Regions from separate parts of the Aliiroseovarius sp. YM-037 genome, predicted to be linked through region 2. Evidence: riboswitches for the same ligand, from Rfam matches in the RefSeq annotation. Region 2 holds a riboswitch; the other holds the start of a gene.
What was found. Region 2 has a riboswitch for cobalamin ahead of ACEWPJ_RS05265 (TonB-dependent receptor plug domain-containing protein). Riboswitches for the same ligand answer to the same signal wherever they lie in the genome.
Positions count from the first base shown of each region.

Region 1 (15,676 bases), 710 kb from region 2:
TAGGCCGCCGCCTCTTCCGTGAAGAACCGCGTTCGGCAGGCCCAGTAGCCGAGGCCAATCAGCGCGAAGAACGGCAGGGTTTTCAGGAATATCGCCAGCATTCATAGCGCTTAGCACGCACCCCGCGCGCGCACCAGCGGGGTTTAACCCGCGCCGATCAGCACCCCGGCGGCAAAGACAAGCGCCCCCCCCAGAACAACCTGAAACGCGGCCCGCATGAACGGCGTTTCCATAAACTTGTTCTGGATCCACGCAATCGCCCAAAGCTCAACAAACACCACGATGATCGCGATGATCGTCGCCGTCCAGAAATCCGGGATCAGGTAAGGCAGCGCGTGGCCCAGCCCGCCAATCGTCGTCATGATGCCCGACGCAAAACCTCGTTTTACGGGCGATCCCCGGCCCGATAGCGTGCCATCGTCCGACGCGGCCTCCGTGAAGCCCATCGAAATCCCGGCCCCGACCGACGCCGCCAGCCCGACAAGGAATGTCGTCCACGTGTCGCCCGTCGCAAACGCGGTCGCGAAGATCGGCGCGAGCGTCGAGACCGAACCATCCATCAGCCCGGCCAGCCCCGGCTGCACCCATGTCAGCACAAACTGCCGCTTGGCCGCGCGGTCTTCATCGGTTTTTGCGTCGTCGGTCAGATGCTCTTCGGTCAACGTGTTTGCCGAATGCTCATGGCTCGCCTCTGCTGCCGCGAGTTCGGTGAGCAGGCGGCGTGTGTCGGCGTCGGTGGTTTGTGCCGCCGCCCTGACATAGAAGGCGTGGGCGTCGTGCTCCATCCGCGCGGCCTCATCCCGCATCCGCTCGATGCCAAGATTTTCGACCAGCCAGATCGGACGACGGGCATAGAATCCCGACACATGTTCGCGCCGGATCAGGGGGATAACATCGCCAAACCGCGCTTTGTGCAGGTCAATCAGGCGCTGGTGGTGTTCGTCTTCCTCCTCCGCCATGCCATCGAAAACGGCGGCGGTCGCCGGGAAATCGGCCCGCAGCCGTTCGGCATATGTGCGATAGATGCGGGCGTCATCCTCTTCCGACGATATCGCAAGTGCGACGATTTCCTGTTCGCTCAGGTCAGAAAACCGGCGGCGGTTGGTCATTCCTGGGATCATTGCTCAGCGCCTCTTTTAGAATGATTCCAATGTATTTCGTTGAATTTTCTGCGCAAGGCAAAAAAGTGAACTGATTAGTCCAAAATGCCCTTGCAATCTAAACTGATCGGTTTAGATTAACTGAACGAAACAGTTCAGAAAGGTAATGAAATGTCTTTCATCCGTATCGCCCTGACCACCGCCTTGATCGCAGTTGTCGCCCTTCCCACATCGGCGGGCGCCATGTCTTTCGACCTGCCCAGACTGGATTTCGAAGCCCCAGAAACCCCGACACAGACCGTCGTAAAGCCGGTTCTGCCGCTCGCCCCGAAATAGTACGCAGCACCGCAAAACACGCAAAGGGCGGGGTCAATCCCGCCCTTTTTTGTTTGCTTGTTGGTTTTGAACCGACCTGTTTATAATCACAGATGTAACTGGGGAAACGAATGACGGCACGCGCCGAAACAATTCGCAAGGGTAGGAAATACGATCAGGTGCTGAACGGCGCCCGTGATATTTTCCTGCGCGACGGGTTCGAAGGGGCCAGCGTCGATGACATCGCGCGCGAAGCGGGCGTGTCAAAGGCGACGTTGTATAACTACTTCCCTGACAAAAAAATGCTGTTTTTGGAAATCTGTTCCGAACAGTGCCGGATTCAAGCCGACGCGGCGTTCGAACTGGAACATACCAACCTGCCGATCCGCGATGTGCTGCGTCTCGGGGCCGAGATGTTGGTGCGGTTTCTGGTGTCGCCCTTCGCGCTTAGCATTCATCGTCTTGCGGTGGGTGAGGCTGACCGCTTCCCCGATCTCGCGCGCGAGTTCTACAAATCCGGCCCGGCACTTGGCCATGCGCGGATCAAGCTGGTGCTGGAAGCAGGCGTCAAACGCGGAGAGTTGAAGATCGACGATATCGAAATAGCCTCCGAACAATTCGCGGCGCTGTGCAAGACCGATCTGTGGGTGCAAGTGACGCTAAAGGTCCGCGAAACCGCGACCAAAGAAGAAATCGCGCATATCGTGGAAAACGCGGTTGAAACCTTTCTCGCCCGTTACGGGGCTTAATCAATGCGCCGGACCAGCAACTGATTGCCCGGTCCGGTTTTCGTTTCAAACACCTTCAGCGCGCCGACTAGATCGCTTAGCTTTTTCTTGCCGTAGCTGCGCGCGTCAAAGTCGGGCTTGTCCGCCTGAATCTGCTGGCCAAGCCGACCGAGCGAATACCACTCATCATCCTGATCGATCTTTTCCATCGCATCGATGAACAGCTGCTTCGCCTCGGTCATCGCGTGGCGGTTGGCCTTCGCAGCCGGCTTGCCAGAGGTTTTCCCGTTCGGCTCTTCATAGATGTTCTCAATCTCGACAAACCGATTGCAGACCTTGCGCAGCGCCTCAGGGGCTTTCGCTTCTCCGATCCCGATGACGGTCAGGCCCTGTTCCCGAATACGGCTGGCGAGGCGGGTAAAATCGCTGTCCGACGACACCAGCACGAAACCGTCGAAACGGCCGTTATGCAGGATGTCCATCGCGTCGATGACAAGCCCGATGTCGGATGCGTTCTTGCCCTTCGTGTTGGCGGTTTCCTGATGCTGGACAAGCCCCAGTTCCCGCGCGACTCCTGTCCAGCCCGACAGTTGCGGATTGGACCAGTCGCCGTAGACGCGGCGCAGCCCCGGCTCCCCGAACGACGTGATCTCTTTCAGGATGGCGTGGGCGAATTTCGACGGCACGTTGTCCGCGTCGATCAGAACGGCCAGCAGCAAGGATTTATCAGCCATCAATAGACAACAACCGCACGGATGCTTTCCCCCGCATGCATCAGATCGAAACCCTTGTTGATATCGTCAAGCTTCAGGACATGCGTGATCATCGGATCAATCTCGATCTTGCCGTCCATGTACCAGTCGACGATCTTGGGCACATCGGTCCGCCCGCGGGCACCCCCGAACGCCGTGCCGCGCCAGACCCGACCGGTGACAAGCTGGAACGGGCGGGTCGAAATCTCTGCCCCCGCTGGCGCGACGCCGATGATGACGCTTTCCCCCCAGCCCTTATGCGCCGCTTCCAACGCGGTGCGCATCACTTCGACATTGCCGGTCGCATCGAACGTGTAGTCGGCCCCGCCACCGGTCAATTCGACCAGATGGGACACCATATCGCCATCGACCTTTGACGGGTTCACAAAATCCGTCATGCCAAACTCGCGGGCCATCTTTTCCTTGTCGTCGTTCAGGTCAACGCCAACGATCTGCGTCGCCCCAGCCATGCGCAACCCTTGGATGACGTTAAGGCCAATGCCGCCAAGCCCGAAGACAACGCCGGACGATCCCTGCTCCACCTTCGCCGTGTTGATGACGGCCCCGATCCCAGTCGTAACACCGCAGCCGATATAGCAAATCTTGTCGAACGGCGCGTCATCACGCACCTTGGCCAGCGCGATTTCCGGCATCACCGTATGATTGGCAAAGGTCGAACAGCCCATGTAATGCAGGATCGGCGTCCCATCGAGCATCGAGAACCGCGTCGTCCCGTCCGGCATCAGGCCTTGCCCTTGGGTGCCGCGGATCGACTGACACAGGTTCGTCTTGGGATTCAGGCAGTATTCGCATTCCCGACATTCCGGCGTGTAGAGCGGGATAACGTGGTCGCCCGGTTTTAGCGTTTTGACACCCGGTCCGACTTCCAGAACAACACCCGCGCCTTCGTGCCCCAGAATCGCGGGGAACAACCCCTCGGGGTCAGCGCCCGACCGCGTAAACTCATCCGTGTGGCAAAGGCCGGTGGCCTTGATCTCAACCAGAACCTCACCCTCTTTCGGGCCTTCAAGGTTCACTTCCATCACTTCAAGCGGTTTTCCGGCTTCCAGCGCGACAGCGGCACGAGTACGCATGATTTCTTCTCCCTCAGATTTGTTGCGGCTACACTGGGGGAAAGCAGATACCATTTCAACCGAAACAGGAGGTTCCCGATGCGCTTCGCCCTGCCCGCCTTCATTGCCCTGACGGCCTGTATGCCACAACCCGTTGTCGAACCCGGCGAAGACGCCTGTGGCGCGTCGGGTTACGCAGCATTGATCGGGCAGTCAAAAGACGTGCTGGCCGCGATGACCTTCCCCGCGCCGATGCGGGTAATTGAACCGGGCAGCGCGATCACGATGGATTACAACCCCGAACGGCTGAACATCGACCTTGATGAAAGCGGCAACGTCGCCCGCGTCTGGTGTGGATAAGACAAAAGAATACCCCCTGCCGATCTGACAGGGGGCACCTCGTTCCATACTAGTCCCCGATGCCGCAGTCTGGGTGGGGGCAATTATTCCACGACATCGGGGCAGCGATTTCTCGCTATGATGCCTTTATTGCCCCTAAACCCGACAGCATCAGGGTCGAGTGCAGCTTATTTGCAGGTCATTTCGGGGCGAATTCTAGGCAGGGATTGATTTCGCGCCGGACAAAGGCCAAGATTCAGATATGACAATTCAGTCACCCACGCCGTTTCAGCGCCCGTCCCGAATCCCGGACCAAGTCAGCTTTGATCGCAAGGAACTCGGTGAAATCCTTTCTCTTTATGGTCGAATGGTCGCGGCAGGCGAATGGCGCGACTACGGCATTTCCTGCCTGAGCGACCACGCCGTGTTCTCGATTTTCCGCAGAACCGCCGAAAACCCACTTTACCGGATTGAAAAACGGCCAAAGCTGCGGATGAAGCAGCAGCTTTATGCGGTTGTGGGCATGGACGGGCAGATTCTCAAGCGCGGTGCCGAGTTGAAAACCGTGCTGCGGGTGTTGGAGCGTAAACTGATCCGCGCAATCAATTAGCGCGGTCTGCGGCGGCTTGTGACTGGGCCTTCCCCTTGTTTTTCGATCCGCGCGATTGCTGCATCGATCCCTTCGTAGGACACCGCCATCGCATGGGCATTCGCGTGGATCAGCCGGGTGTCATCCACCACCATCGCGACATGGCCGTTCCAAAACAAAAGATCACCGGGGCGAAGCGGGGCATCGTCGGCCAAACCCTCCCCCACCTCTGTTTCCTGCAGGTCGCTATCGCCGGGGCACGGGATGCCGCAGGCGATCAGCGCGGCCTGCACCAGCCCGGAGCAGTCGATCCCCCAGATCGAATTGCCGCCCCAAAGGTAGGGCGTGCCGAGGAACAGGGCCGCAACCGCAACCGGATCATCAAGCCGATGCGATACCGGCGAAAGATGCTGCGTTGGAACGAACCCGTGGGCCGTCTGGCAATAGCCATCGGCCGTGTCTGTCACCCGAACGCGACTGCCGAATGGCAGCGCCATGCGATCCGGCGTCTTGAGGTTTGGCCCCGAATAAACGTGCGTCGCGGGTGCGCTGATCCAATGGGTCGCGTCCTTCGCTTCACCCACGCTGCGGGCATCGACATAGCCGACATAGCCATCCTTCGCCGCCTCAACGAATGCCCAGCCGTCGTGAACCTCGTAGATTGTAACGCACTCGCCCAGCAAGACCTGACGATCCCGCGCGCCATTCGGTTCGCGCAATAGGTCAGCGACGGGCACGGCGATCTGGCCAACCTCGCCATCCGAATAGCGGGGCGCGTCCACCTCGCCTTTCAACCGGGTCGCAGCGATACGCGCGTTCGCCGGAGTGTTGCGACGATCCATTCTACAGCCCCAGTATGTCCGGCAGAGCGGCCAGAACGGCCCGCGCCCCCTGCCCAACGCCGCCAGCAGTTCGGGCGGGTAAAGCCGTTGGTTGCCAGCCGTAAATGTCAAAATGCGTGTAGCGCGGGCTTTGATCGACAAAGCGGCGCAGGAACAGCGCAGCGGTGATTGACCCGGCAAAACCACCCTTTGGCGCGTTGTCGAGATCGGCGATGTTCGGTTCGATCATCTTCTCATACGGCGTGTGGAACGGCATCCGCCAGACCGGGTCGGCCACCGCCGCCGCACCAGCCTCAAGCGCAGAAGAAATCCCCTGATCGTCCGTGTAATAGGGCGCAATGTCAGGCCCGACCGCGACCCGCGCCGCGCCGGTGAGCGTCGCCATCGAAATCAGACAGTCCGGCGTTTCCTCATCCGCCAGGGCAAGCGCGTCGGCCAGCACGAGGCGACCTTCGGCGTCGGTATTGTTGATCTCTACCGTCAGCCCCTTGCGGGAGGTCAGAACATCCTGCGGGCGATAGGCGTTGCCCGCGACGCTGTTTTCCACCGCAGGGACAAGCACGCGTAACCGCAGCGGCAACTGAAGCGCCATAATCATATGGGCAAGGCCTAGAACCGTCGCAGCACCCCCCATGTCTTTCTTCATCAACCCCATAGACGCCGCCGGTTTCAGGTTCAGCCCGCCCGTGTCAAAGCACACACCCTTACCGACCAGTGTCAAAGTCGGCCCCGTCGACCCCCACCGCATGTCGAGCAATCGGGGCGCTTGCGCGGACGCCCGGCCAACCGTGTGGATCAGCGGAAAGTTCTGATCCAGCAGCGCATCGCCCGCAATCACCTCGGCGGTTGCGCCGTGTTTGTCGGCAAGGTCGCGGAACGCGGATTCCAGCTGCTCCGGCCCCATATCGGATGTCGGGGTGTTGATCAGGTCGCGGGTCAGCGCCTCGCCCGCCGCGATGATTTCCAAGCGATTTGCGTCCACGCCCGCAGGCGCTTTCAACTGCGCCTTCAGTTTCGGTTTTGTCGTGTAGCGATCAAACCGATACCCGGCCAAAAGCCAGCCCAGCGCAACCTCTTCAAGCGCGGCCCCGTCCGGCCCGGTTTCGATGTGCCAAACGCCTTCGGGCAGCTTTGACCAAGCGCCCGCGCAGGGAAACCGCCCGCGTGCCCGCGATTTGGCGTTGCCATAGCCTGCCAAGGCGCAGGCAGGCGCACCACCGTCGCCCGGTATGACCAAGATCTGGCCAAGCTTCCCGCTAAACCCATTCGCCGTCGCCCATGACGACACTTTTTCCAGTTGATCGCTCAGCCAGCCATCAACGGTGTCCTCTGCCAGCAGATGCAAGGGAAGGGACGGCGCGCCCGGATCAGCGAATGTCATGGTCATGGTGTCAAAGCCTCGTCTGGTGTGTTGCCCGCAGCCTACCTGCGCCACACCTGTCTGCAAGACACAGTTTGACCGCGGCGCGTCAGACCGACATATCGCGCAGATCCCAAACGGCGGTCAGCGACCGATCCCCGACCCGGCCCAACCGGGCGAGCGTCGCCGCAACCCCCGGCCCGTCATTCAGCGACGCGCAATATTCCACATCTAGCGCCACACGCGACAGGCCACTTAACCCAACGCTTAGCGCAAGCTCCGCGATTTCCTGCGCAGCGGACGGAAGCGCGGCAGTCGGCCCGCTATCGGCCAGGGCACGAATACCCTCCAGCTTGACAGCCAACTCCTCCATCGCGCGGCCGATCATATCTTCGGCCCCGGCTTCGCCCAGTTCAACGTAAAGTTCCGTCAGCCTGTCTGGATTCAGACGGATACTCTCTTCCTGCTCTAAAACGGTCACAACCGCCATTCACTCACCCTCCATCACCCCATGCCCCCGCATGACATCGGCACATTCGCCCGAGTGTCCTTAGAAAAGGTTGATAAGGACTGCGGAATTCACTCGAAATTCTCGAAAATCTCACCTATCTAAACGGTCAGCAAACGACAGAGGCGACATTGATGAAAAACGCAACACCACTGCCAGCTTATCTCGTACAACGTTATCACGGCTGGAAGGCCACGGGCTATGCTGACAACAAAGCATGGTATCGACGGCTCGCCAGCGAAGGCCAACATCCGCGCGCGATGGTGATTTCGTGCTGCGACAGCCGGGTGCATGTGACATCGATCTTCGGCGCGGATCAGGGTGAGTTTTTTATCCACCGTAATATCGCGAACCTTGTCCCCCCTTACGGGCCTGATGGTCGGCAGCACGGGACATCGGCTGCGGTCGAATATGCCGTGAACGCGCTGAAGGTCGCGCATCTGATCGTGGTCGGGCATTCCGAATGCGGCGGCGTTGCCGGGTGCCATGATATGTGCTCCGGCAAAGCCCCGGCGCTTGAGGAAAAGACAAGCTTTGTCGGTCGTTGGATGGACATCCTGCGCCCCGGCTTTGAGCGGGTGAAAGATATTGAGGATGATGCGGCCCGCAGACGCGCGCTTGAAAAAGAGGCGGTTCTGGTGTCGTTGGAAAACCTGATGACGTTCCCGTTCGTCAAAGATGCGGTGAAGGCCGACCTGCTGACGTTGCACGGGCTTTGGACGGATATCGGCGAGGGCGGGCTAGAAACCTATGACCCCGCCAAAGGTGCGTTCGTTCCGGTTTAATCGACTACACGGCGTCGGTCTGCTTTTGGCGGACCATGTCTTGCTTTGACAGGGCATACGGAGTGCGCGTGGCACGAAACTCTGGCACGCAGGGCGGGTTATCGCGCTTTGAAAACGGCGCGGGCCGCCCAACGGGCCGTTTGGTTTTCTTGCTTAGCAAGGCGTAGGTCCGGCCCAGCCGCGCTTTGTGAATAAAATCTGTCATCTCCACCCCTTCGTTAGACCTTGCCGCGCGTTCCCCCCAACGCGACGGCAAGGGGCCCTAAGTTGCTGGGCCTCGCCGTGCTTGATGACACAATTTGGCCATAATCGTTAATTTTCCGAGCGGAAATTTCGCCAAATTTCTGTAAAACTATGAAATATATGATGTTTCTCCCTCGCGTTGCATCCGTGATAGTGCCCAATTCTTGACACAATTGACGCAAGGGCACCTGATTGGCCACCGGCGCGGACGCGGCAGCAGCCAGGGCAAAAGCAAGAAAGGCCCGACGAATCGGGCCAATCAGCAGGTTTTCTGGGGCTGGGGTCAGCCTTGTTTCAGGACTTCCCGACCGTAAAGCTCTGCGATCTGAACCGCGTTCAGCGCAGCGCCTTTGCGCAGGTTATCACTGACGCACCACAGGTTCAGGCCGTTTTCAATCGTGCTGTCCTGACGGATGCGGCTGATGAAGGTCGCGAAATCACCGACACATTCGACGGGCGTGACGTATCCGCCGTCTTCGCGCTTGTCGATGACCATCAGCCCCGGCGCCTCACGCAGGATGTCGCGTGCTTCGTCTTCGTCGAGGAAGTCTTCGAACTCGATATTCACCGCTTCGGAATGGCCGACGAACACCGGCACCCGCACGCAGGTCGCTGTCACCTTGATCGTCGGATCGACGATCTTTTTGGTTTCGGCAACCATCTTCCATTCTTCTTTGGTCGATCCGTCCTCAAGGAACACATCGATGTGGGGAATGACGTTGAAGGCGATCTGCTTGGTGAATTTCTTCGCCGGCTTGTCGTCCGTCGGGTTATACATCGATTTGGTCTGATCCCACAGCTCATCAATGCCCTCTTTGCCGGAGCCTGAAACGGATTGATATGTGCTGACTACCACGCGCTTGATCTTGGCCCGATCATGTAGCGGCTTCAGCGCCACGACCATCTGCGCGGTCGAACAGTTCGGGTTCGCGATAATCATCTTCTCGCGGTAGCCTTCAATCGCCTGCGGGTTCACCTCTGGCACGATCAACGGAACCTGCGGATCGTAGCGGTAGAGCGACGAATTATCGATCACAAGGCACCCGGCACCCGCCGCCTTCGGCGCATATTGCTTGGTCGCGTCAGAGCCGATGGCGAACAGCGCCATGTCCCATCCCGTGAAGTCGAACGTGTCGAGGTCTTTGGTCTTCAACGTCTTGTCGCCAAAGCTGACTTCCGTGCCCAGCGACCGACGGCTTGCCAGCGCAGCAATCTCATCAACCGGGAACTGGCGCTCTGCCAGAATGTTCAGCATTTCGCGGCCCACGTTTCCGGTAGCGCCAACGACAACGACTTTATAGCCCATAAAAGACCTCCGTTTCAGTTCGTCCGGGATCGGACGCGGGGCTTCTAACCGATCCAACCCGCACATGAAAGGGCGAAGGCCAAGAAAATAGGGTGATTTGGTCGCAGCTGCCCTAGTGGACCTGACGCCGGGCGCGGGCACCGCCGCGGCGGACGGGGTAAAGCGCGGGTGTGTCCGCGATGTCATGCAGATATTCGACGAATTGGGTCAACGCGACGCTGGGGCAATCGACGCCCTCGCACCGTCCGATGGCGGCCCGCGCAGCTTCCTGCGCGTCGGCCCCGGCGGGCAGCGTCAATATCCACTCCATCATCGCGGCCTTTGCCTGCGCCTCTGCAAACGCTGGCCGCTCAGCGATTTCGTTCAGGCCGTCCACTATCTGATCCAACATCCGTGCCTTTCCGCCGCATCCCCGCGGTCGTTTTCTGTGCGGTGGTGGTGAAGAGGGCAAGGCACGCTGGCGTCCATGACCCGCCTTCGCCGCGCCCCGCGGTTGACGTTTCTACCAAGGCTGGTTTCCGGACTTGGACGGGGCCTTTCGGCTAACATGACCCCTTCCCGAGCGTGCGCCCAGTGGGTGATCGTCATGTCGTTGCCCGTCCTTACCGTTGCGGGGGCAGTGCCGGAGTTTCACCGGCTTCCCAATTCTCCGCCCGAGGGCGGCACCTTGATAACCGGATGCTAACCGGATTCGACCGGCCCGCCCATCCCAAAACCGACACCCTCGCGGTTTTGACGGACACCCGCCGACGTGACACAGCGCGCGGGCAATCGCCGCCAATCCGAAACTCTGTGGTTGACTTCTACCCCTTCACCCCCGATATGACCCTCAACCCATTCCGCTGCCGCGTGAGCAGCCGCCGACACTGATCGGCAGGATGGACCCGACCAGCACCGCGATGCGGCAACGGTCCCACAATCCAAACAGTTCCCACGTCACGCGGGGGTCTGACGCGCAGGTTCACCTGACAGGACATTCGGTCCGGGGTGCGGATCTTGCGCGCAACCGCAATGGACGGGCCATTCGCATGGTCCCGCCCCGCTTGTCTGACGACTCCGTCCGTCTTGGGCGGGCGCATATATGAAAGGGTCATTCTTGACCAAATTTACTGATCTGGGCCTCAAGCCCGACCTTCTGTCCGCCATCACAAAGGCAGGATACGACACACCGACACCGATCCAGCAAAAGGCGATTCCGCTGGTGCTGGAAGGCCGCGATCTGATCGGCCTTGCCCAGACCGGCACCGGCAAGACCGCCGCGTTCGGCCTGCCGCTGATCGACCGGCTTATGGGCGCGGGCGCGAAACCCACGCCGAAATCCGTGCGGGCGCTGATCCTTGCGCCGACGCGTGAACTGGTGAATCAGATCGCCGCGAACCTGACCGCCTACACCAAAGACACGCCGATCCGCGTCGTCACCGTTGTTGGCGGTCAATCGCTGAACAATCAGGTGAAAAAGCTCGAACGTGGCACGCATATCCTCGTCGCGACACCGGGCCGTCTGATCGACCTGTGCGACCGTCGTGCAGTGTTTCTGGATACGGTCACGTATCTGGTTCTCGACGAAGCGGACCAGATGCTCGACATGGGGTTCATCCATGCGCTTCGGAAAATCGCTGCAAAGCTGGCGAAACCGCGCCAGACGCTGCTGTTCTCCGCCACCATGCCCGCGCAGATGGAGGAGCTTTCCCGCGCCTACCTGACCGATCCGGCACGGGTGCAGGTTTCCCCTCCGGGCAAAGCTGCCGACAAGATCACCCAGGCGCTGCACTATGTGCCGCAGGGCGACAAGACGGAGCTGTTGAAAGACTACCTCAACAAGGACCCCGACGGCCTGTCACTGGTCTTTGCCCGCACCAAGCACGGCGCGGAAAAGTTGAAAAAGAACCTCGAAGCGTCGGGGTTCAAGGCGACCTCGATCCACGGAAACAAATCGCAGAACCAGCGTGACCGCGCGATCCGCGACTTCAAGGCGGGCGAGGCCCGGATTCTGGTCGCGACCGACGTGGCCGCCCGTGGCATAGACATTCCTGGCGTCAGCCACGTCTACAACTACGACCTGCCAGAAGTGGCGGAAAACTACGTTCACCGGATTGGCCGGACGGCCCGTGCAGGTGCGGAGGGCGAGGCTATCGCGTTCTGCTCTGCCACCGAAATCGGCTATCTGCGCCAAATCGAAAAGGTGATGAAACTGACGATCCCCGTGGTTGGCGGCGAACGCCCGATTGAACAAAAGCCCGAAAAACGCGGCGGTCGTGGTGGCGGAGGCGGTGGAAACCGCGGTGGCGGACAGCGCCGCAGCCAGCCGAAACCGGCCAACCAATCGCATGGCAAGCCCAAGCGCAACAATCGCCGTCGGCGCAAGCCCGCGGCGTAAAGGCTATGGGGTGGACCAGATCACATCGTCCACCCCGACAAACCGCGCCATCCGGGAAAGCTCCGCGTCCAGCTTTGCGCGTCGGGCCGGGGTTTCCTTGACTTTCGACTCCCACCAATAATTCAGGACGGTCAGCGTGCCAGCCGCGCGATCTGCCTTGACCTCGATCCGCCCGACAAAACGATCCCCTTCCAGCATCGGGTAAACGTAATAGCCCCACTTGCGCTTCGCGGCGGGAACGAAAATTTCAATCCGATAGTCGAATCCAAACAACCGCAGCGCCCTGTTGCGATCCCTGACGACGGGGTCAAATGGGCTGAGGATACGCAGGCGCGTGGTCGGCGCGGGTGCGTCCCCCAACCGCTGTTCGATATCCGGCGGGGCGAGCGCAGTGGTCCATTGCCGTTCCGCAGTTTCGACCGAGACCGGGACAAGGTCGCGGGCCGTGTCGACCCATGCCTTCACCTCTTTCGCCGATGTAGCGTCCCAGAACCGCTGGACCTCACCCGGCGTTGCAAACCCCGACCGGGCCAGCGCCGCACGGCACAGCCAATCTAGTTGCTCATCCTCCGCCACCTCCCGCTGGCGCAGATCGTCGGGGAACACCCGTTCAGCCAGATCGTAATACTTGTGGAAATTCACCCGGTGGCAGGTCGCAAGCTCCCCCACATACCACATGTAATCGAGGCCAAGCTTGTGCGGTGGGCGTTGCCACATCTGCCGATCACCGGCGAACGCGCTGTCGAAGTCGCGGGTGGACAGCGCGCCCTCCTCCGCGATCCGCGCTTTGATCGCCGCGCGCCCCGCCGCATCCGGCATGGACGCATACCAGTTCGACCGGTCGAGCCATTCACGCTTCCGTCGAAACTGGCGACCCCACATCGGAAGGAACTTCATCGGCAGGACCGACGCGTCATGGGTAAAGTGCTCGAAGATCCCGCGCTGCCGCAGCAGCCGATCCAGCATCGGTTCGCGGTAATTCTGGTTCCGTGACCAGAGGATATGGTGATGCGCCCGCGAAACAACACGTATCGTGTCCAGCTGCACCATCCCGAGCCGCCGGATCAGCGCAGGCAGATCAAGCGCCCCTGTCGGCGTGTCCGACAACGCCTGCGCATGAAGCCACAGCCGCCGCGCGTCCCGGTTTGCAATCCTCAACATCCGGCGGAGCATGTCGCGGCGCGGCCATCACCGCAACCCGCTTCATGCGGAAGGCGCGACGCCCTCGCCAAAGAAGACCAGCGTGCAGTCTTCGTCCGCCACATGAAATTCGCGCTGACCATAGTCCTGATTGAACGGAGCCCGCACCCGCCCCTCTGGCAGCGCGTTCAGTCGCTGCTCCATCGAGGTATAGACGGCATCGATATCGTGAACGTCGATATAGAATGACCCCTGCCTTTCGGGGTGGTCCAGATCGACCGTCTTATCAACCTCAACCAACCGCACGGCGACATCATCCCGCCGCAGAAACGCGTAGTTATCGGCGAGAAACCCGAGCGTAAATCCAAGCACATCGCGGTAAAACGCGACTTGCCTGACCAGCAAGGTGCAGGGAACGAACGGCGTGATCTGGTGCAGACGCATGGGAACCCCCTTTTGCGCCTGACGTTACCACAACTTAACGAAACAGCAGCAGCGGAATATGGCAGTTCCTGACCATCTCTGCGGTGGTGGAGCCGATGAACAAGCTGCGAATACGCGAATGACGGAACGCCCCCATCAGCAACATGTCGATGCCACCTGCGGTCACAGCCTCGGTAATCGCTGTATCGGCTCGACCGGGCGGGGTGCGGATTTCCACGCTGTATCCCGCGCTTTTCAACTGCGCGGCAGCCCCTTCGACGGCCCGCCGGGATTCTGTCGTTTCCGCGCCTGCGCTCAGCAGCACGCAGTTCAACCCGCCAAAGACATTGCTTCGCGCAACGTGGTTCACCGCCTTCAGTGCGCTTTTGCCACCATCAAAGGCGATCAAAAACGTCTCAACCGGTTTGAACGCGCGAGAGGTGACAAGCACGGGCTTCTCGCTTGCCCGAACCACCCGTTCCAAATTCGATCCAAGATGCAGCGTCGCGAAATCCGCCGCCTCGCCGCGCTTGCCGACAACGACCAGATCGGCGTCGGCCTCAGCCCGGTGCAGTTCTTCGATCAAATCGCCGTGGCGCAGACGGGTGGTAATTTCCTCAACCCCATCCGCACGCAAGCGCGCCTCTGCATCCTCAAGGATCGCACGGCCGCGCTTCATGCTGAGCTTCGCGCGTTCGGCGTCAAGCTCCGCCAGTTCCTCCATCAGCCGGGTCCGCGCGCCCAGACCGATATTGCCCGACAGGTCGCTTTTCGCCCCCTCGCGCCGCCCCAACACGTGCAAAATCTCGACCGAAGACCCCTTGCGCGTTGCGACCCAGGCCGCGTGGTCACACACGCTCTCCGAATAGACAGAGCCATCCACCAATGCGACGATCTTTGACATGCCCGCTCTCCCTCAGTGGCCCATCAGGCGTTCCAGCGCGCCCGGTTTGTCATGTTCGGCAAGGCGGCCCATCAGGGTCTCGCTCGCCTCGTTCATCCCGATAATCTCAACATCCGCGCCTTCGCGGCGGAATTTCAGAACCACCATGTCGATGGCTGAAACAGACGAGATATCCCAGATATGCGCGCGGCTGACGTCGATGGTGACGGCCTCCAACACCTCGTTGAAATCGAAGGACTCGGCAAGGTCCGGCGCTGTGGCAAAGAACAACTGCCCCTCGACGACGTAGGTCCGCGCCCGCCCGTCTGCCGATAGGGTCGAGCGCACCCGGAACACTGCCGCGATTTTCCAGGCAAAGAAGATGCCCGACAGCAGCACCCCGACCAGAACTCCATAAGCGAGGTTATGGGTATAAACCGTCACGACAACCGTCGCGACCATCACGACCGAGGACGCCGTCGGATGTTCACGCAGGTTCTTCAGTGAAGACCAGCTAAACGTCCCGATCGACACCATGATCATGATCGCGACCAGCGCTGGCATCGGGATCTGCGCAACCCAGTCGCCCAGCACGACGATCAGGAACAGCAGGAACACACCCGCCGCAAAGCAGGACAGCCGCCCACGCCCGCCCGATTTCACGTTGATCATCGACTGCCCGATCATCGCACAGCCCGCCATACCGCCGATGAACCCGGTCGCGGTGTTGGCAAGGCCTTGGCCGATGCACTCGCGATTCTTGTCGGATTTCGTGTCGGTCAGGTCATCGACCAGCTTCGCGGTCATCAGGCTTTCCAGCAGGCCGACCACGGCAACAGCAGCAGACACCGGGAAGATAATCTGCAACGTCTCAAGGTTCAGCGGAATATCCGGCAGCAGGAAAATCGGTAGC
Region 1 covers NZ_JBLUOA010000001.1:358,571-374,246, reverse strand. The annotation lists gene ACEWPJ_RS01735 (AEC family transporter) at 1-101, opposite strand, end outside; gene mbfA (iron exporter MbfA) at 144-1,121, opposite strand; gene ACEWPJ_RS01725 (hypothetical protein) at 1,272-1,436, shown strand; gene ACEWPJ_RS01720 (TetR/AcrR family transcriptional regulator) at 1,547-2,164, shown strand; gene ACEWPJ_RS01715 (NYN domain-containing protein) at 2,161-2,877, opposite strand; gene ACEWPJ_RS01710 (S-(hydroxymethyl)glutathione dehydrogenase/class III alcohol dehydrogenase) at 2,877-3,989, opposite strand; gene ACEWPJ_RS01705 (I78 family peptidase inhibitor) at 4,068-4,328, shown strand; gene ACEWPJ_RS01700 (DUF2794 domain-containing protein) at 4,570-4,917, shown strand; gene ACEWPJ_RS01695 (C40 family peptidase) at 4,914-5,738, opposite strand; gene ACEWPJ_RS01690 (leucyl aminopeptidase family protein) at 5,740-7,125, opposite strand; gene ACEWPJ_RS01685 (hypothetical protein) at 7,208-7,588, opposite strand; gene ACEWPJ_RS01680 (carbonic anhydrase) at 7,741-8,391, shown strand; gene ACEWPJ_RS01675 (hypothetical protein) at 8,396-8,596, opposite strand; gene ACEWPJ_RS01670 (aspartate-semialdehyde dehydrogenase) at 8,918-9,940, opposite strand; gene ACEWPJ_RS01665 (hypothetical protein) at 10,053-10,331, opposite strand; cobalamin riboswitch at 10,432-10,625, opposite strand; gene ACEWPJ_RS01660 (DEAD/DEAH box helicase) at 11,037-12,317, shown strand; gene ACEWPJ_RS01655 (winged helix-turn-helix domain-containing protein) at 12,321-13,478, opposite strand; gene ACEWPJ_RS01650 (VOC family protein) at 13,521-13,901, opposite strand; gene ACEWPJ_RS01645 (universal stress protein) at 13,936-14,784, opposite strand; gene ACEWPJ_RS01640 (SulP family inorganic anion transporter) at 14,797-15,676, opposite strand, start outside.
Region 1: it holds a riboswitch for cobalamin, as region 2 does, so the genes downstream of both, ACEWPJ_RS01665 (hypothetical protein) here and ACEWPJ_RS05265 (TonB-dependent receptor plug domain-containing protein) in region 2, are expected to answer to the same signal.

Region 2 (15,676 bases):
AACGTCATCGACGACCCGCGCGGCCCAGCAAGGAATAGGATCAGGAACACGGCGATCAACGCCCCAGCCAAGGCCGATAGCGGCAGGCCAAGTGCGAATTGCGCGGCGAGCCCGGTTTGCAATGCAAGCACCGCGCCAAGGGCCGCTGATGAGGAAACACCAATCAACCCCGGCTCTGCCAGCGGGTTGCGCAAGTATCCCTGCATCGCCGCGCCTGATAGCCCAAGGCTGCCGCCGACCATCACGGCCAGCAACGCGCGGGGAAGCCGGATTTCGCGCATAACAAGGGTTAAGGGGCCGCCATCCCCGGCGAAAAGCGCGGAGAGGCTATCGCCCACACCGACGCTTGCCGGACCGATCACCAGCGACAGGATAAACAGGCACACCGTCGCGGTGATGAGTATGATCGCCAGCCCCCGCATCACTCAGCCGCGTCCAACTGCTCTCGCGCCATGACCATCGCTGCGACCGCGTTCAAGACATGGGGTGTTCCGCACACCCACTCCCGGCTGGTGAGGAGCGTGTCGGCCTCTGTAGTCCCTGCCTCTGCAAGAACCGGGTGGGACATGACGGCATCAGCCTCCGAATACCCTTCATAGGGCCGTCCGGTGATCACGACGTCGGGGGCGGACAGAACAAGCAGTTCAAGCGGAAGGGTGCCACCGCTCGACAGGCCATATTCATCCGCGATGTTCAGAAACCCGGAGGTTGCCAGTATCTGACCGGCAAGTGTCTTGTCACCTGCGGTATAGCTTTGCGAATAATACAGTGCCGCCCGAGGGCCATCCGCATTTGATGTCTGCAAATCCGCGAGCTGCTCGGAAAACCGCTGCGCCGCGTCGTCCGCCGCGTCACGCCGCCCCAAGACGTCGCCCATCTGGTGCAGCAGGTCGGGTATCTCCTCCAACGCATTCGCGGGACTGAAGGTGACGACCGGAATACCCAACCGTTCCAGCATGTTAAGCGTTGGGCCGGCATTATACGTGCCTGCGACAACCAGATCCGGGTTGAGCAGAAACACATCTTCGGCGACGCCGGTATTCGCCCGATACTGCGCCGCCTCAGCCGCCATCGCCGAACTGCGCGGGTCTTGCGCAAGCTTCGTGACCGAAATCAACTGGCCGGGTGCCGCGAGCAGCATGGCCAGTTGATCCGTGCACAGATTCATGGAAACGACGCGCTTCGGCGCGTCCGCAACCGCCGCACCCGCCATCAGGCAGAGGGCGGCGGCGAGGGATATGACGCTAGAAGCGCGCACGAAGCCCCACGTAAAAGGCGCGATCCGATGTGCCGTAACCGGCCGAGGTCTGGTATTCCTCATCCAACAGGTTTTCGATCCGCAGGTAGGCTTCGGCATTATCGGAAATGTCGTAGGTTACGCTGGCGTTGACGAGGCTGTAATCCCCCATCGCCATGCCGCCATCGTCCGCCCGCCCAGCGACGTGATTAAAGCTGACCTGTCCGCTCCAATTGCCGCCAAGCTCGGCTTCAAGCCCCAACACGAGGTCATGTTCCGGCACGCGGACAAGCTGGTTTCCAGCCTGGTCCTCGGCATTCGTGTAGGTGTAGCTGCCGAAGAAATCAGCCCGGTCGCTGATCGGAAGCGCCGCGGCAAGTTCGATGCCCCGCGTCACGCTGGTCCCCGGCACCTGCGCATAAGTGCCGCCCGCAAACCCGATCAAATCGTCAATTTCCGTGTGGAATACCGTCGCCCGCACCGAACCGCCTGCGATCTTCTGCTCAACGCCCAACTCAAAGCTCAGGCTGGTTTCGGGTTGCAGGGTTGGGTCACCGAACGGGCCGAAAAGCTCATAAAGCGACGGCGCGCGGAACCCTGTCGCGGCGGAGGCACGAACGACGGTATCCGGCGTCGCCCGCCACGCCAGCGCAAGCCGCCCCGTGGTGTTTGAGCCATATTCAGAATGTTCATCGTGGCGAAGGGACAGCGAGATATCGACCGCGTCATTCACCGCATACTGCGCCTCACCAAACAACGACGCGATATCATAGCTGCCGGACACGGCATCGACGGAGAATTCTTCCTTGGTGTAGGACGTTCCGAAGGCCAGCTTCACATCATTGAACGTCGTGCTGCCCTGATAGGTGGCCTCTGTCCGGTCCCCCTGGAAGTTCTGGCTGAACCCAACCGGGAAAAACCGATCGGTGCGGGAATGGGACAGGCTGAAACTGTGGTTGACAACATCGCCATCAATCTCCGCGTAAACCCGGCCAGCTTTGCGTGTGACGAACGCCTGACCCGCCGTATCAGCAACCGGGAAGCCGCCATCCTGCTCCGTCTCAGAATCCTGATAAAGCAGCGTAAAGCCCAACTTTAGCGTATCGGTCGCCTGATATGCGCCGGAGAACGTCAGCGCTGTCGACTCGTGGCCGTCCGCCTCGGTGTTGCCTGCGTTTTCGTCTGCCGCGGAAAAGCCGTTGGTGTTGATATGGGACAGGTTGAAGGCAAGCTCCGCCCGCTCCCCTTTGCTGGTCACGCCCAACTCGGCCCGCACGGTGTCGTAGCTGCCCGCTTCAATCCCAGCGGAGTAGTGTATCCCCTCTTCCGTCGCGCGCGTGGTTGTGATGTTGATGACGCCGCCGATTGCCTCTGAACCATACAACGCCGATTGCGACCCGGTCAGCACCTCGATCCGCGAGATGCCGGAAGTTGTGAGGTCGCCCCAGTTAAACGCTGTTTGGGTTGAGGACGGATCGGTCACGTCGATCCCGTCGATATAGACCGGAACATAGCGCCCCGGCAGCCCGCGCAGGCGGAGCGTTGCCCGCGATCCGACCCCGCCATTGCCGCTGGCCGACACGCCGGGCAGCCGGTCGAGGTATTCGATCACACGGGTCTCGCCGCTTTCTTGCAGCTCTTCCTGCGTCACGACGGTCACGGTTGCGCCGGTCCGGCTCCGCTCTGTTTCTTCCAATGACGCGGATACAACGATCTCATCCAGCACGAAGACCTCGTCAGTCTGCGCGTGCAGTGGCGCGACCCCCGACAATAGAATCCCAACGGTGGCGATATTTTTCTTCATAGTCCAATTCCCTTCCGGCGCGTCGCGCGCAACATGGTTTAATGTCTTTGGAAAGGACGGACGTCCCCCGCAGACGGTGCGTGAACGTCACCACTACGGAAGATACCGTTGCCCATGATGCGCCCCGCACCCGGACAGGGTGATCACCTCGGCAGGTCTCCTGACTTACGGATCAAAGCTTGGCTGGGCCTTCCCAGGGTTGGTCCCCAGTGGCGTAGTCCAGCCGCGCTCACCGCTTACAGTTGCGGGGGCAGTCGCGGAATTGGCACAAAATTGCGCCGCACCGTGTTCCCTTTTACCGGACGTTTACCGCCCGGACCGAAGCACCTGCGCTGATAACGCAAGTGATCCGCGACTCGCAAGGAAACATTAATGGGTTTGGCAAACTTTCTTTGGCGGGCGTTCAGCCCGCGAGCAGCGCTTTGGCAGCGGCGCGCGCCTCTTCAGTGACGGTATCACCGGCGAGCATTCGACCAATCTCTTCAACCCGGTCTTTGGGCGCGAGCGATGTGACGGACGATAGTGTTTGCCCACCCGTAACCCGTTTTTCAACGCGCCAGTGGTGTCCACCCAATGCGGCCACCTGCGGAGAGTGTGTGACGACAAGAACCTGCGCGTCTTGGGCAAGCGCCGCCAGACGCCGGCCGACCGCGTCGGCTGTTGCACCACCGACCCCCCGGTCGATCTCATCAAAAATCAGCGTGAGGCCTGCGACGCCAGAGGTTAGGCACACCTTCAGCGCCAACAGAAAACGGCTAAGTTCACCGCCCGATGCGATCTTGTTGAGCGGCCCCGCAGATGCGCCGGGGTTGGTTGCCACGGTGAAGGCAACCGCGTCGTGCCCCTCCGGCCCCGGATCTGCCTGAGTAATCTCTGTCGAAAAAACCGCGCGCTCCATCTTGAGCGGCGCAAGCTCCGCCGACATCGCGGCGTCGAGTTTTTTCGCTGCTTTCGATCTGGCCTTGCTCAGCTTACCTGCGATGCCCTCATATTTCGCCTCGGCATCTTGAACGGCCTGTTCCAGCCCGCCGATCTCAGTCGCGCTATTGTCGAGGGCAGAGAGCTTTTGCCGCAGCCCGTCTGCAAAACTTCCTAATTCATCCGGGGTCACGTCATGCTTGCGAGCAAGGCCACGGATCGCGAATAGCCGCTCCTCCGCCGCTTCAAGGTCGGACGGGTTGAAGTCGAGCGCCGACAGGCAATCCTCCACCCCTTGCTGCGCCTCGCCAAGTTCGTTCATCGCGCGACCCAGCGCGGCAATCGCGCCCTCAAGCTGTCCGTCGGCGTTTTCCGCTGCGTCTTCCAGCCACCGAAGCGCGTCGCCCATGCGTCCCTCAGCACCTTCATTGCCCAGGGCGGCGTAAGCCTTTGCGATATCGTCGCGAATCCGCTCTGCGCCCTGCATCCGGCGGCGGCGTGTGTAGAGCTCGGCCTCCTCCCCCTCTTGCGGGTTCAGGGTATCGAGTTCTGAAACAGCGTGGCGCAGAAACTCCTCCTCTGCCCGCGCCTCGGCCAGCCGCTCTTGCGCCGCGTCCAACGCCTTCCGCGCCGCCGCAACCTCTCGCCAAGCCGTTCGGGTCTGATCGACAAGCGGTGCGGCCCCAGCAAACTCATCCAGCAGCAGCCGATGCCCGCGGGGGTTCAGCAGTCCGCGATCATCATGTTGGCCGTGAAGTTCGACCAGCGTTTCCGACAGTTGCCGCAACACGTCGCCCGAGCACCGCCGATCATTAACCCATGCAGTTTTCCGGCCATCGGCGCTGTTGACCCGGCGCAGGATCAGCTCAGCGCCCTCATCGGGCAGCCCGGCCTCGGCCAGCACGTTATGGGCCGGATGATCGAGTGTCAGGTCAAAGATCGCCGTAACCTCGCCCTGGCTTGCGCCTGCGCGCACCAGTTCCGCCCGGCCACGCCACCCCAGAACAAAACCAAGGGAATCCAGCAGGATAGACTTTCCAGCACCGGTTTCCCCGGTCAGCACATTAAGACCCGGCTGAAACTCAAGCTCCAGCCGGTCAATGATAAGCATGTCCCGGATATCGAGCGCCCTGAGCATGCGAGTCTCCGCTAGGTCAGAGCCATTCGCCCCGGACGGTTTGTCGATAAATCGCCGCCAGCCAGCCGGTGCCACGCACCCGCGGCTCCAGACCGCGGCCGGTCAACAGCGCATAGCTGTCTTCGTAAAACTCCGACGATTGGAAGTTATGCCCCAAAATCGCGGCTGCGGTCTGCGCCTCTTGCTCCAGCCCAAGCGACAGGTAGGATTCGACCAGCCTGTGCAGCGCCTCGGCGGTATGGGTCGTCGTCTGGAACTGCTCAACCACCACGCGGAATCGATTGATCGCCGCGGTGTAGTGGCCGCGTTTCAGGTAATAACGCCCAATCTCCATCTCTTTCGCGGCGAGGTGGTCGAAGGCGAGGTCGAATTTCAGGATCGACGACCGCGCGTATTCGCTATCGGGATACCGCTCAATCACCGTCCGCAACGATTGGAGCGCTTGGAACGTCAGACCCTGATCGCGCCCGATTTCATCAATCTGATCGTAATAGCTGAGCGCGAGAAGGTATTGCGCGTAAGCTGCATCCTCATCCGCCGGATAGAAGTCGATGTAACGCTGCGCGGCGGCGCGGCTGTTTTCGTAGTCGCGATCCTTGTGGTAGGCGAAGGCCTGCATTATTAGCGCGCGTTTCGCGTATTCCGAATAGGGATACAGACGCTCAACCTCACCGAACAGGCGCGCGGCTTCCTCGCCCTTGCGGCGGTTCTCAAGCTCAAACTCAGCGCGTTGGTAGATTTCTTCGGCGGAGAATTCCTCTAGCGGACGTTCCTGCCGCCCGCCACCGCAGGCCGCCACTATCGCTAGTGCCGAAATCAATCCGACAATTCTGGACCGAGACCTGCCGCGTGCCATTACCCGCCTACCCCATATTATTCCGCAAAGAGCCTTGCGACTTCTTCCCTGTGCCTTGTCCTAGCACAGAAAAATCCGGTGCAAAACGTCTTTGCACCGGATTTTGACAGGGTCAAGCCAGAACAGGAATATCGACGTTGCGAACGCCGACGCCCGGCAAGCGGGCTGCGGTCGCTGTATCGCATACGACCATCCGATATGCGTCTGGACGGGCGAAAAGCGCCCGAAGCAATTTGTTGGTCAGCGCGTGCCCTGCGCGGTGGCCCGAATAACGGGCAAGCAAAGGCGCACCGGCCAGCGCCAGATCGCCAAGCGCGTCGAGCATTTTATGGCGCACGGCCTCATCATCGTGGCGCAAACCACCCGGCGAAAGCACATCGGCCCCGTCAAACACGACCGCGTTTTCCAGCGTGCCGCCAAGGGCGAGGCCATTGTCGCGCATCGCTGTTACGTCATCCTGACGGCAGAACGTGCGACTGTCGCACAGTTCGCGGACAAAGCTGCCATTCGCCATATTCAGGGTTTTGTCCTGACGGCCAATCGCGGCATCGTCGAATTCAATGTGGAAATCGATGTAAAGCGTGTCGGACGGATCGAGCCGCGCCACCGCATCGCCTTCGCGCACCTCGATCGGTTCAAGAACCTCAATCGCGCGGACGGGCGCATTCAGTCGGCGCAAGCCAACAGCGATGATCCCTTCGACGAACGGCTGAGAGCTGCCATCGAGGATCGGAACCTCAGGCCCATCAATTTCGATCAATGCGTTATGAACACCACAACCGGCCAGCGCTGCCATGATGTGTTCGACGGTCGAAACCATCACACCCGCAGAATTCACGAGCTTGGTGCAAAGACGCGCACCCGGAACGGCGGAGTCCCAGCGGGCGGCGATCATCGCATTGCTTTCGATGTCCGTGCGGCGGAACCAGATACCGTATTCCGCAGACGCCGGATGAACCGTCATCCTGACGGGCGCACCGGAGTGGAGACCCACACCGGAAAAGCGAACTGGCGATTTCAATGTTGTCTGCAAAACATGCCTCAACTGCAGCGCCGGACTATTTCCGTTATCCGGCATGGTTGAGGTAGAGGTTGGGGCATGTGAACTCAACTCAATCTTTATAACGGCCTGAAACATCCGATTCAGGCATGCGCGAAACTTCGCCGATACAGAGAGTCAAGCGTTACAGCTGTCTGCTTTCAAACGAAAAAGGGCGGCATGCGCCGCCCCTTCACCCAGTCAAATATGTTAGCGAATTAATTCGCCTGACGACGCAGGAAGGCCGGAATTTCGATACGTTCCTGTTCTGGATCGGCCTCGACTTCCTCTTCGTGTGCGTGCATCGGGGGTTGTTGACGCGCTGTCTGCTGCTGTGCGGGACGGTCATGCCCCTCTGCCGCGTGACCTGTCATCCGGTTGATAAGGGAGTTAATCCCAAACCGCGGGCGCTGATCGTCTTCAACTTGCTGTTGCCGTGTTGCTGCCGGAGCAGAGGCCGCTGGGGCGCTTTGCTGCTGCGGGCGACCGCCAGCGGGTGCCTTCTGAACAGCGGCCTGCAAACGCGCCAGTGCTTCGGGCGACGGCGTGCCGGGGGCCGGCGCTTTCGGTGCGACGAACTCTGCCGCTTCGGGCTGGGCTTCAATCTCATCCCGGCGCGGTTGGAACTCCGCAACGCGCGGCTGATACGCCGGTGCCGGAAGATCGTTTTCTTCCGCGACTTCCGGTTCCCGTGCCGGTTCGCGCACGGGTGCGGGTTCTTCCATGTCGTTGAACAGGGTCGGTTCCGGCTCACGCTGCTCTTGCGCGGCGGCGACCGGGGTCGGCTCCGGCTCTGCCGCGACAGGTTCGGGCGTGTGCGCCTTGACCTCTTCCGGGCTTTGCAGCGGCTCGCTCATCGACCGACGTGGGCGTGCCGGAACGTCGGCAGACGACATGCTCGCGTCGATGCCCGTTGCCACGACCGAGACGCGCATCGCCCCTTCCATTTCGGTGTCGAGTGTCGAACCCACGATGATATTGGCGTCTGCGTCGACTTCTTCGCGAATGCGGTTCGCCGCTTCGTCGAGTTCGAACAGCGTCAGATCGTAGCTGCCGGTGATGTTGATAAGAACGCCCTTCGCGCCTTTCAGGCTGATCTCGTCCAGCAGCGGGTTGGCAATCGCCTTCTCTGCCGCCTGAACAGCGCGATCTTCGCCCTCGGACTCGCCGGTACCCATCATCGCCTTGCCCATCTCGTCCATCACGGCGCGAACATCCGCAAAGTCGAGGTTGATAAGACCCGGACGAACCATCAGGTCGGTCACGCCCTTAACACCTTGATAAAGCACGTCATCCGCCATGCTGAACGCTTCGGTGAAGGTGGTCTTTTCATTCGCCAGGCGGAACAGGTTCTGGTTCGGAATGATGATCAGCGTATCGACAACCTTCTGGAGCGATTCGACGCCCTCCTCGGCCTGACGCATCCGCTTGGCACCTTCAAACTGAAAGGGCTTGGTCACGACGCCAACGGTCAGCACACCAAGTTCACGCGCGGCTTGCGCGATGATCGGCGCAGCGCCCGTTCCGGTGCCGCCGCCCATGCCCGCGGTGATGAAGCACATATGCGCACCGGCCAGATGATCGACAATCGATTCGATGGTTTCTTCGGCGGCTGCTGCACCGACCGATGGCCGCGCCCCGGCACCCAGACCCTCGGTGACTTTGACGCCCATCTGGATCTTGGCAGAAGACCGGCTGGACTGAAGCGCTTGTGCATCGGTGTTTGCAACAACGAATTCAACGCCCTCAAGCTGCTTTTCAATCATGTTGTTAACAGCGTTACCGCCCGCGCCGCCAACACCGAACACGGTGATACGGGGCTTCAGTTCGTCCTGTTCGGGCATCTTGAGGTTCAATGTCATAGATCTGTCCGCCTGTCTGTTTGCACTATCGGCCTCTGGGGGCCGTTTTTCCCTAATCCAGTCCAATCCTACCGTGACAAAGCCGCAACGTCACCTAAAAAACGCATATTTACCACAAAATATGGTAAGGTCTCGCCATGCCTTCGGCGGTATTTCGCCAGATCGGCAAGATGTAGCGGTTTACCAGTTGTCCTTGAACCATTTTACCGCCCGACGCAGCGATCTGGCGGGGTAGCGTTCGGCTGGCATTTCGAAATCCCACCACTCGTCCTGCGGGTGTGCCGCGAAAAGGCACAGCCCGACAGCCGACGCAAACGCCGCACCGGTCGCGGCCTGCGGCAAACCCTGAACCCGAAGCGGCCGACCCAGCCGCACTTGTTGCCCCAGCATCCGCGAGGCCATGCCATCAAGACCCGGAATCTGACTGCCGCCGCCGGTCAGGACGATCTGCTGGCTTGGCAAGTGGTCGAACCCGGCGGCGTCCAACCGGACGCGCACTTCTTCTAGTATCTCTTCAACACGCGGGCGCATGATGCCGATCAGCTCTGCCCGGCTGACGGTGCGGCGGTCGTGTTCCCAATCGCCGGTTTCGCCGCCGATCTCGATCATCTCGCGATCATCCATCCCGGTCGCGACAACGCCACCGTAGAACGTCTTGATCCGCTCCGCCGTGGCAAGCGACACCTGCAAACCTTTTGAGATGTCGGATGTCACATGATCCCCGCCCAAGCGAACAGAGTCCGAATAGATCATGTGTTTCTTAATGAAGACCGAGATCCCGGTGGCTCCGCCGCCAAGGTCGACACAGGCCGCGCCAAGCTCCTGCTCATCCTCCACCAGCGAGGAGATGCCCGACACATAAGCCGAACTCGCCAGCCCCGCCAATTCGAGATCGCAACGCTTGATACAATATAGAATGTTCTGAATGGCGCCCGCGTCGACGGTCATCAGGTGCATATCCGTCGCCAGCCGGTTGCCAATCTGCCCGCGCGGATCGTTGAGGCCAGAGCGGTGATCGATCGCGAAATTCACGGGTTGGGCGTGCAGCACCTCGCGGCCCTCTCCGAAATTCGGCACGTCGCAGGATGACAGAACCCGCGCGACGTCTTGTTCGCTGACGGTGCTGTCGTGCAGTTCGATTTCCCCCGCAAGCCCGTAGGACCGGGGCCGCGCACCCGAAAAACAAGCGATAACGTGATCGACCCGCAGGTTGGCCATCTTCTGCGCCGCCTGAACGGCGGTTCTGATCGCACGTTCGGTTTCCTGCATCGCGTCGACTTCGCCGAACTTGACCCCGCGCGACCGCGTCGTTGCTGCACCGATCACGCGAAAGCTCGACTGACCGGCCATCGACCCGATGCCCTCACTCTCAGAAAACGCATCCGGCCCATCGAACCGCAGAACGAGGCAGGCGATCTTGGACGTGCCGACATCCAGAACCGCGATCACGCCCCGCTGCATCGCGGCCTTGCGCATGTTCCGCATCGCACGCTGCGTTTGGTAGAGGTCAGTCATCATTGGCCGGGGTCTCCTTCTGCCAGTCCTTTAATTCGGCGCAGTTCTGTGACTGCCTGCTCTGCCAGCCGAATGGTTGGACGGTTCTCATTTCTCATGTCGATCGCGACCAGATCGCGACCAAGCAAATCCTGCGCCTGATCGAGCGCGATCACGCGTTCAAGCGCCGCGACCGCACCGTGTTCAGGCAGTAGAATGCGCTGTTTCCGGTCAAGCACGACGTCCCAGCGCCGCTCGCCCGTGCGGACAAGTCCGCGCATCCGGTCAAGGATCGGCCCCGCGACGTCAAAAATCGCGAGCGCTTCGGGAACCGCGTTTTCCGCGCCCTCCCCTGTCAGCAGCGGCAGATCCGGTCGTTCGGCCCGTGCGATCAGGGCGCTGACGCGGTGCCCTTCCGCATCCAAAAGCTCAACCCCCTGCGGGCCGCGCCAGACGACGGCGGGCACACGTTCCGTCACGTCGATCTGAAGCACACCGCCTGCACGAATACGCAGATCCGCATCGGCGACCGCGTCCAGCGACAGGACGGAGTTGCGCATCTCCTCAAGATCAAGGTCAAAGGAACTGACCGGAAAATCGACCGGCAGGACTTCGCGGATATCCTCACCGATTTCAGAACTCGCCCCGTCGACCGCCATCAGCTTGACCATGAACTCAGGCCGTTCTTCGATCGAGCGCCGGATTTCGGTGATCGTCAGCCCGATGCGATCGCGGACATCTTGATCGGACAAAACCATCGTTCCGACGCCGGCAGCGGCAGCCATCGGCAGGCCGATCCGCAAGAAGCCACGGAACAACGGTGTCAGCAGCAAACGCTGAATACGGTAGGAAATGCGGCTGGGTGCCGGGTCGCGGCGCGGTGGCGTTGGCCGGGTCAGCGGCGGTTCAGCGCGGAAGGTGTTCACCTGTCGCATGACGCATCCTCCACCAACCAAGCGCAAAGCGCGCCAAAACCCATACCCGAATGCTGGGCCTGTTCCGGCGTGAGCGATGTCGGGGTCATCCCCGGCTGCGTATTGGTTTCAAGCAGGATCAACCCATCAAGCCCGCGTGCTTCGTCCCACCGGAAATCCGTGCGGCTGACGCCCCTACACCCAAGCGCGACATGGGCACGCTCTGCATACTCCATGCAGGCGTCAAAAATCTCAGTCGGGATATCCGCGGGCACAACATGGCGCGATCCGCCGACCTCATACTTGGCGGCGTAGTCATACCAACCGTCCGTCAGGATATCCGTCACGGTCAACGCACGATCCCCAACAACCGTGGTCGTCAGTTCCCGACCAGGTGCATAGGTTTCAACCATCACGACATCGGGCATGTCATCCGACAATTGCGGCGGGCCGTTCGCGGCCTCGTGTACGATATAGATGCCGACAGACGATCCTTCGTTGTTCGGTTTGACCACATAAGGCGGGTCCATCACATGCTTTGCGCGAACGTCATCGGCGGCAGCAAGAACACTTTCGACGATCGGCAATCCAACAGCGCGATAAGCCGTCTTCGTCCGCTCCTTATCAAGCGCAAGCGCCGAGGCCAGCACGCCGGAATGAGTGTAGGGAACGCGCAACCATTCAAGCATCCCTTGAACGCACCCATCCTCACCCCACCGGCCATGCAGGGCGTTGAACGCAACATCGGGATTGATTTCAGACAGGCGTTGGGCGAGGTCTGGACCTGCGTCCACCTCAACCACATCATAACCTTCACCCCTTAGTGCGGCGGCGCATTCGCGCCCGGATGACAAAGAAACCTCACGCTCAGCCGAGGGTCCGCCCATCAACACTGCCACTTTCGGGGTTGTCCTGCTCGACATACCCGCCTCATCTACCGCGCGACCCATTTTTTGGGTCTTTATTGCCTCGAAAAGCTGCTGTTACAGCCCTTGATATTATTTATTTTTTTGCCGCGTGTTGCCCCACGCGCCTGATTTCCCACTCTAACGATATTCCACTGTTCTTGAAAACCTTTTTTCGCACCTCTTCGCCCAATTCTTCCAGCTCTGCGGCGGTTGCGTCACCGGTATTGGTCAGAAAGTTCGGGTGCATCTCATTCATTTGCGCGCCGCCAAGGCGGGCGCCGCGCATTCCAGCGTCGTCAATCACCTTCCACGCCTTCAATTCGTGGGAGTCATCGTCGCGCCCGGTTGAGCTGAAACCGGCCGGGTTGCGGAAGGTCGATCCCGCTGTCCGGTCCTTCGTCGGCTGGGTCGCGTCACGCTTGGCAAGCTGTTCCTCCATCCGCGCGGTCAGCGCGTCGGGGTCGCCCAACGGCGCTTCAAACGTCGCTTCGATAATCACCCAACCGTCAGGCAGATCGCTATCGCGATAACGAAAGTTAAGGTCATCGGCGGAGAGCGTCACACGCTCCCCGCCCCGCGTAATCGCCTGCGCCGACACGAACACATCCGCAACGTAGGTGCCGTAGCAGCCCGCGTTCATCCGAACCGCCCCGCCAATCGCGCCGGGGATCGTGCGCAGAAAGGTCAGATCAACCCCCGCCGCCGCCGCCTTGCGCGCGACATGCGCATCCAGCGCGGCGACGCCAGCCGTAACGCGCGCGCCGTCGATTTCGATGTGGTTGAACCCACGCCCCATGCGGATCACCACCGCGCGAATACCACCGTCGCGTACGATAAGGTTGGACCCGACGCCCATCGGAAAAACCGGAACATCGGGCGACAACTCTCTGAGAAAACTGGCAAGATCGTCGACATCCGCCGGTTGAAACAGCACATCTGCCGGTCCGCCGACGCGAAGCCATGTCAGATCGGAAAGCGAACGGTTCGGCGTTAGCGCACCGCGGGTTTTCGGAAGATCATCAATCATCTTGCGCCTGGATCGTCTTCTCACCGTGGCGGGATAGCCCCAGCCACCCGCCAATGATTGCGAATATCACAGTCGGCATTGACACAAAGAACAGGATCAGCAGCCGACGATGCGCCCCGTGCGGCCCGGCGGACTGATCGGCGAGCATGTAGGCTCCGATACCGACAACCACCGCAAACGCCCAGAACAGAAAGACCTGTCGGCCGTAGCGACGCCCCACGAAATACGCGACAGCACCAAAAAGGAGGGGCAGCACAAGCGGAACGAAAAACTGCACGGACTCGGCGGCGTTCATCGGCCTCCCCTCGTTCTGCTGCGCGTGACGGTCATTCCTGCGATGAAACGAACCACTGACGACGCATCCAACGGCCAAGGTAGATCAGCGGCCAGCGCAGCATAGAGGCGCCTGCGGCCAAAACAAGCAGACCGACCCAAGGCCCATTCTGCAAGGTCACGTAGCCCAGCAGCGGAACCCCGACAGCGATCAGAGCGTAGGCGCGAGTCCAGTGGTTATCGCGGCTTGGCAGCATTGCCAGAACATTTGCCAGAACGACCCAGACAAGGGCGAGGATCAGGGACAGGGTCATCTTGGTATCTCCGGACGGTCGCCGCGCACGCGACGATAGAGGTAAATCAACGGGTTACGGAACATTGACACGAAGGCGAACAAGCCAAAAAGCCCGGCCCAGACGCCGTGCTGAAGGCCAATGAACAGGATCACGAACGGCGCCAGCAACAACAGCAGCAGTCCCGGCGCGTATTGATGGCGCATCGGCAGAAGGGCGACGCCCGTCGCCAGAACCACCCAAATCGCGCCAAGGATCAATGAAAGGGTCATGCCTGCAGCCTCTTCGGCAAGTCATGTGCCCAGGTCGAAATCGTGCCGGCCCCAAGGCAGACAACCATATCGCCTTCTTTCGCCTCGTTCCGGACCAGCGCAGCAAGCGCGTCTTCGTCGTTGACTGCAATCGCGTGGCGGTGTCCGTGGCGGACCAGCCCGGCGACGAGATCATCGCGGCTCGCGCCTTCAATCGGGTCTTCGCCAGCGCCGTAGACTTCGGCAATGCCAACGATGTCGGCGTCGTTGAAACAACCGCAGAACTCTTCAAATAGCGAACTAAGTCGGGTGTAGCGGTGGGGCTGATGAACGGCGATCACGCGCCCCTCGCTCGCCTGACGCGCGGCGCGTAGGACGGCGGCAATCTCAACCGGGTGATGGCCGTAGTCGTCGATGATGGTGATGCCATCGACCACGTCGACCTTCGTGAAGCGCCGATTCACCCCTTCGAAATTCGCGAGCGCATCGCGGATTTCGTCGATCTTCATGCCGAGGTGCCGGGCAACGGCAACTGCCGACAACGCGTTCGATACGTTGTGATCGCCGGGCATCGGCAGGGTGCAACCGTCGATCCGCTTACCCTCTCCGTTCAGTTCAATGTCGAAATGCGCAACCCCGGCCTTGTAGGTCAGATTGACCGCGCGAACGTCAGCTTGGGCGTTGAAACCGAACGTCACAACCCGACGATCCGTCAGGCGACCGACAAGCGATTGCACCTCGGGGTGGTCGGTGCAGCAGACAGCCAACCCGTAGAACGGGATGTTTGAGACGAAATCGTGAAAGCCCTGCCGCAGCGCGTCAAAATCACCCCAATGCTCCATATGCTCCGGGTCGATATTCGTCACGATCGCAATTGTCGCCGGAAGGCGGTTGAAGGTGCCGTCGCTTTCGTCGGCCTCAACCACCATCCATTCACCCTGCCCCATTCGGGCGTTTGAGCCGTAGGCGTGGATGACGCCGCCGTTGATGACCGTCGGATCGATCCCGCCCTTGACCAGCAATTCTGCAACCAGCGTCGTCGTCGTCGTCTTCCCGTGCGTGCCAGCCACTGCGATGTTCGATTTCAGCCGCATCAGTTCCGCCAGCATCTCGGCCCGCCGCACGACCGGAAGGCCGCGCCGCCGCGCCTCGTCAAGCTCAGCATTGCCCGGCTTGATAGCGGAGGAGATGACGACGACCTCAGCATTCTCTAGGTTCTCGCCGTTCTGCCCGACGAAGATCGTTGCGCCGAGGTCTTTCAAACGCTCGGTGATCTTTGACTCTTTCAGGTCCGATCCCTGCACCGTGTAGCCGTGGTTCAGCAGCACCTCAGCGATGCCGGACATGCCAATGCCCCCGATCCCGACAAAGTGGATCGGCCCCATTTCGGTGGGGAGCTTGGTCGCTGCGTTCATGCCGTCTGCCCTTTGGCTAATTCTTCTACGAGCGCGACAAGGTTTTCCGTCGCATCTGTTCTGCCACAGCCAAGCGCCGCGAGCGCCATTTGCAAGGCACCGTCCGGCTGACTCAGCACGGCGCCTATTTGCTCCGCCAGCGCGGCGGGTGCAAGGGTCGATTCCGGCATCAAGATCGCGCCGCCCGCCTGAACCAATCCGCGGGCGTTTGCGCGCTGGTGATCGGCGGTCGCGGCGGCGTATGGAA
Region 2 covers NZ_JBLUOA010000001.1:1,068,789-1,084,464, reverse strand. The annotation lists gene ACEWPJ_RS05275 (FecCD family ABC transporter permease) at 1-422, opposite strand, end outside; gene ACEWPJ_RS05270 (ABC transporter substrate-binding protein) at 422-1,258, opposite strand; gene ACEWPJ_RS05265 (TonB-dependent receptor plug domain-containing protein) at 1,245-3,041, opposite strand; cobalamin riboswitch at 3,174-3,379, opposite strand; gene recN (DNA repair protein RecN) at 3,445-5,097, opposite strand; gene ACEWPJ_RS05255 (outer membrane protein assembly factor BamD) at 5,114-5,953, opposite strand; gene lpxC (UDP-3-O-acyl-N-acetylglucosamine deacetylase) at 6,066-6,986, opposite strand; gene ftsZ (cell division protein FtsZ) at 7,211-8,854, opposite strand; gene ftsA (cell division protein FtsA) at 9,035-10,369, opposite strand; gene ACEWPJ_RS05235 (cell division protein FtsQ/DivIB) at 10,369-11,283, opposite strand; gene ACEWPJ_RS05230 (D-alanine--D-alanine ligase) at 11,271-12,212, opposite strand; gene murB (UDP-N-acetylmuramate dehydrogenase) at 12,265-13,197, opposite strand; gene ACEWPJ_RS05220 (hypothetical protein) at 13,190-13,492, opposite strand; gene ACEWPJ_RS05215 (DUF2484 family protein) at 13,524-13,784, opposite strand; gene ACEWPJ_RS05210 (DUF2484 family protein) at 13,781-14,035, opposite strand; gene murC (UDP-N-acetylmuramate--L-alanine ligase) at 14,032-15,429, opposite strand; gene murG (undecaprenyldiphospho-muramoylpentapeptide beta-N-acetylglucosaminyltransferase) at 15,426-15,676, opposite strand, start outside.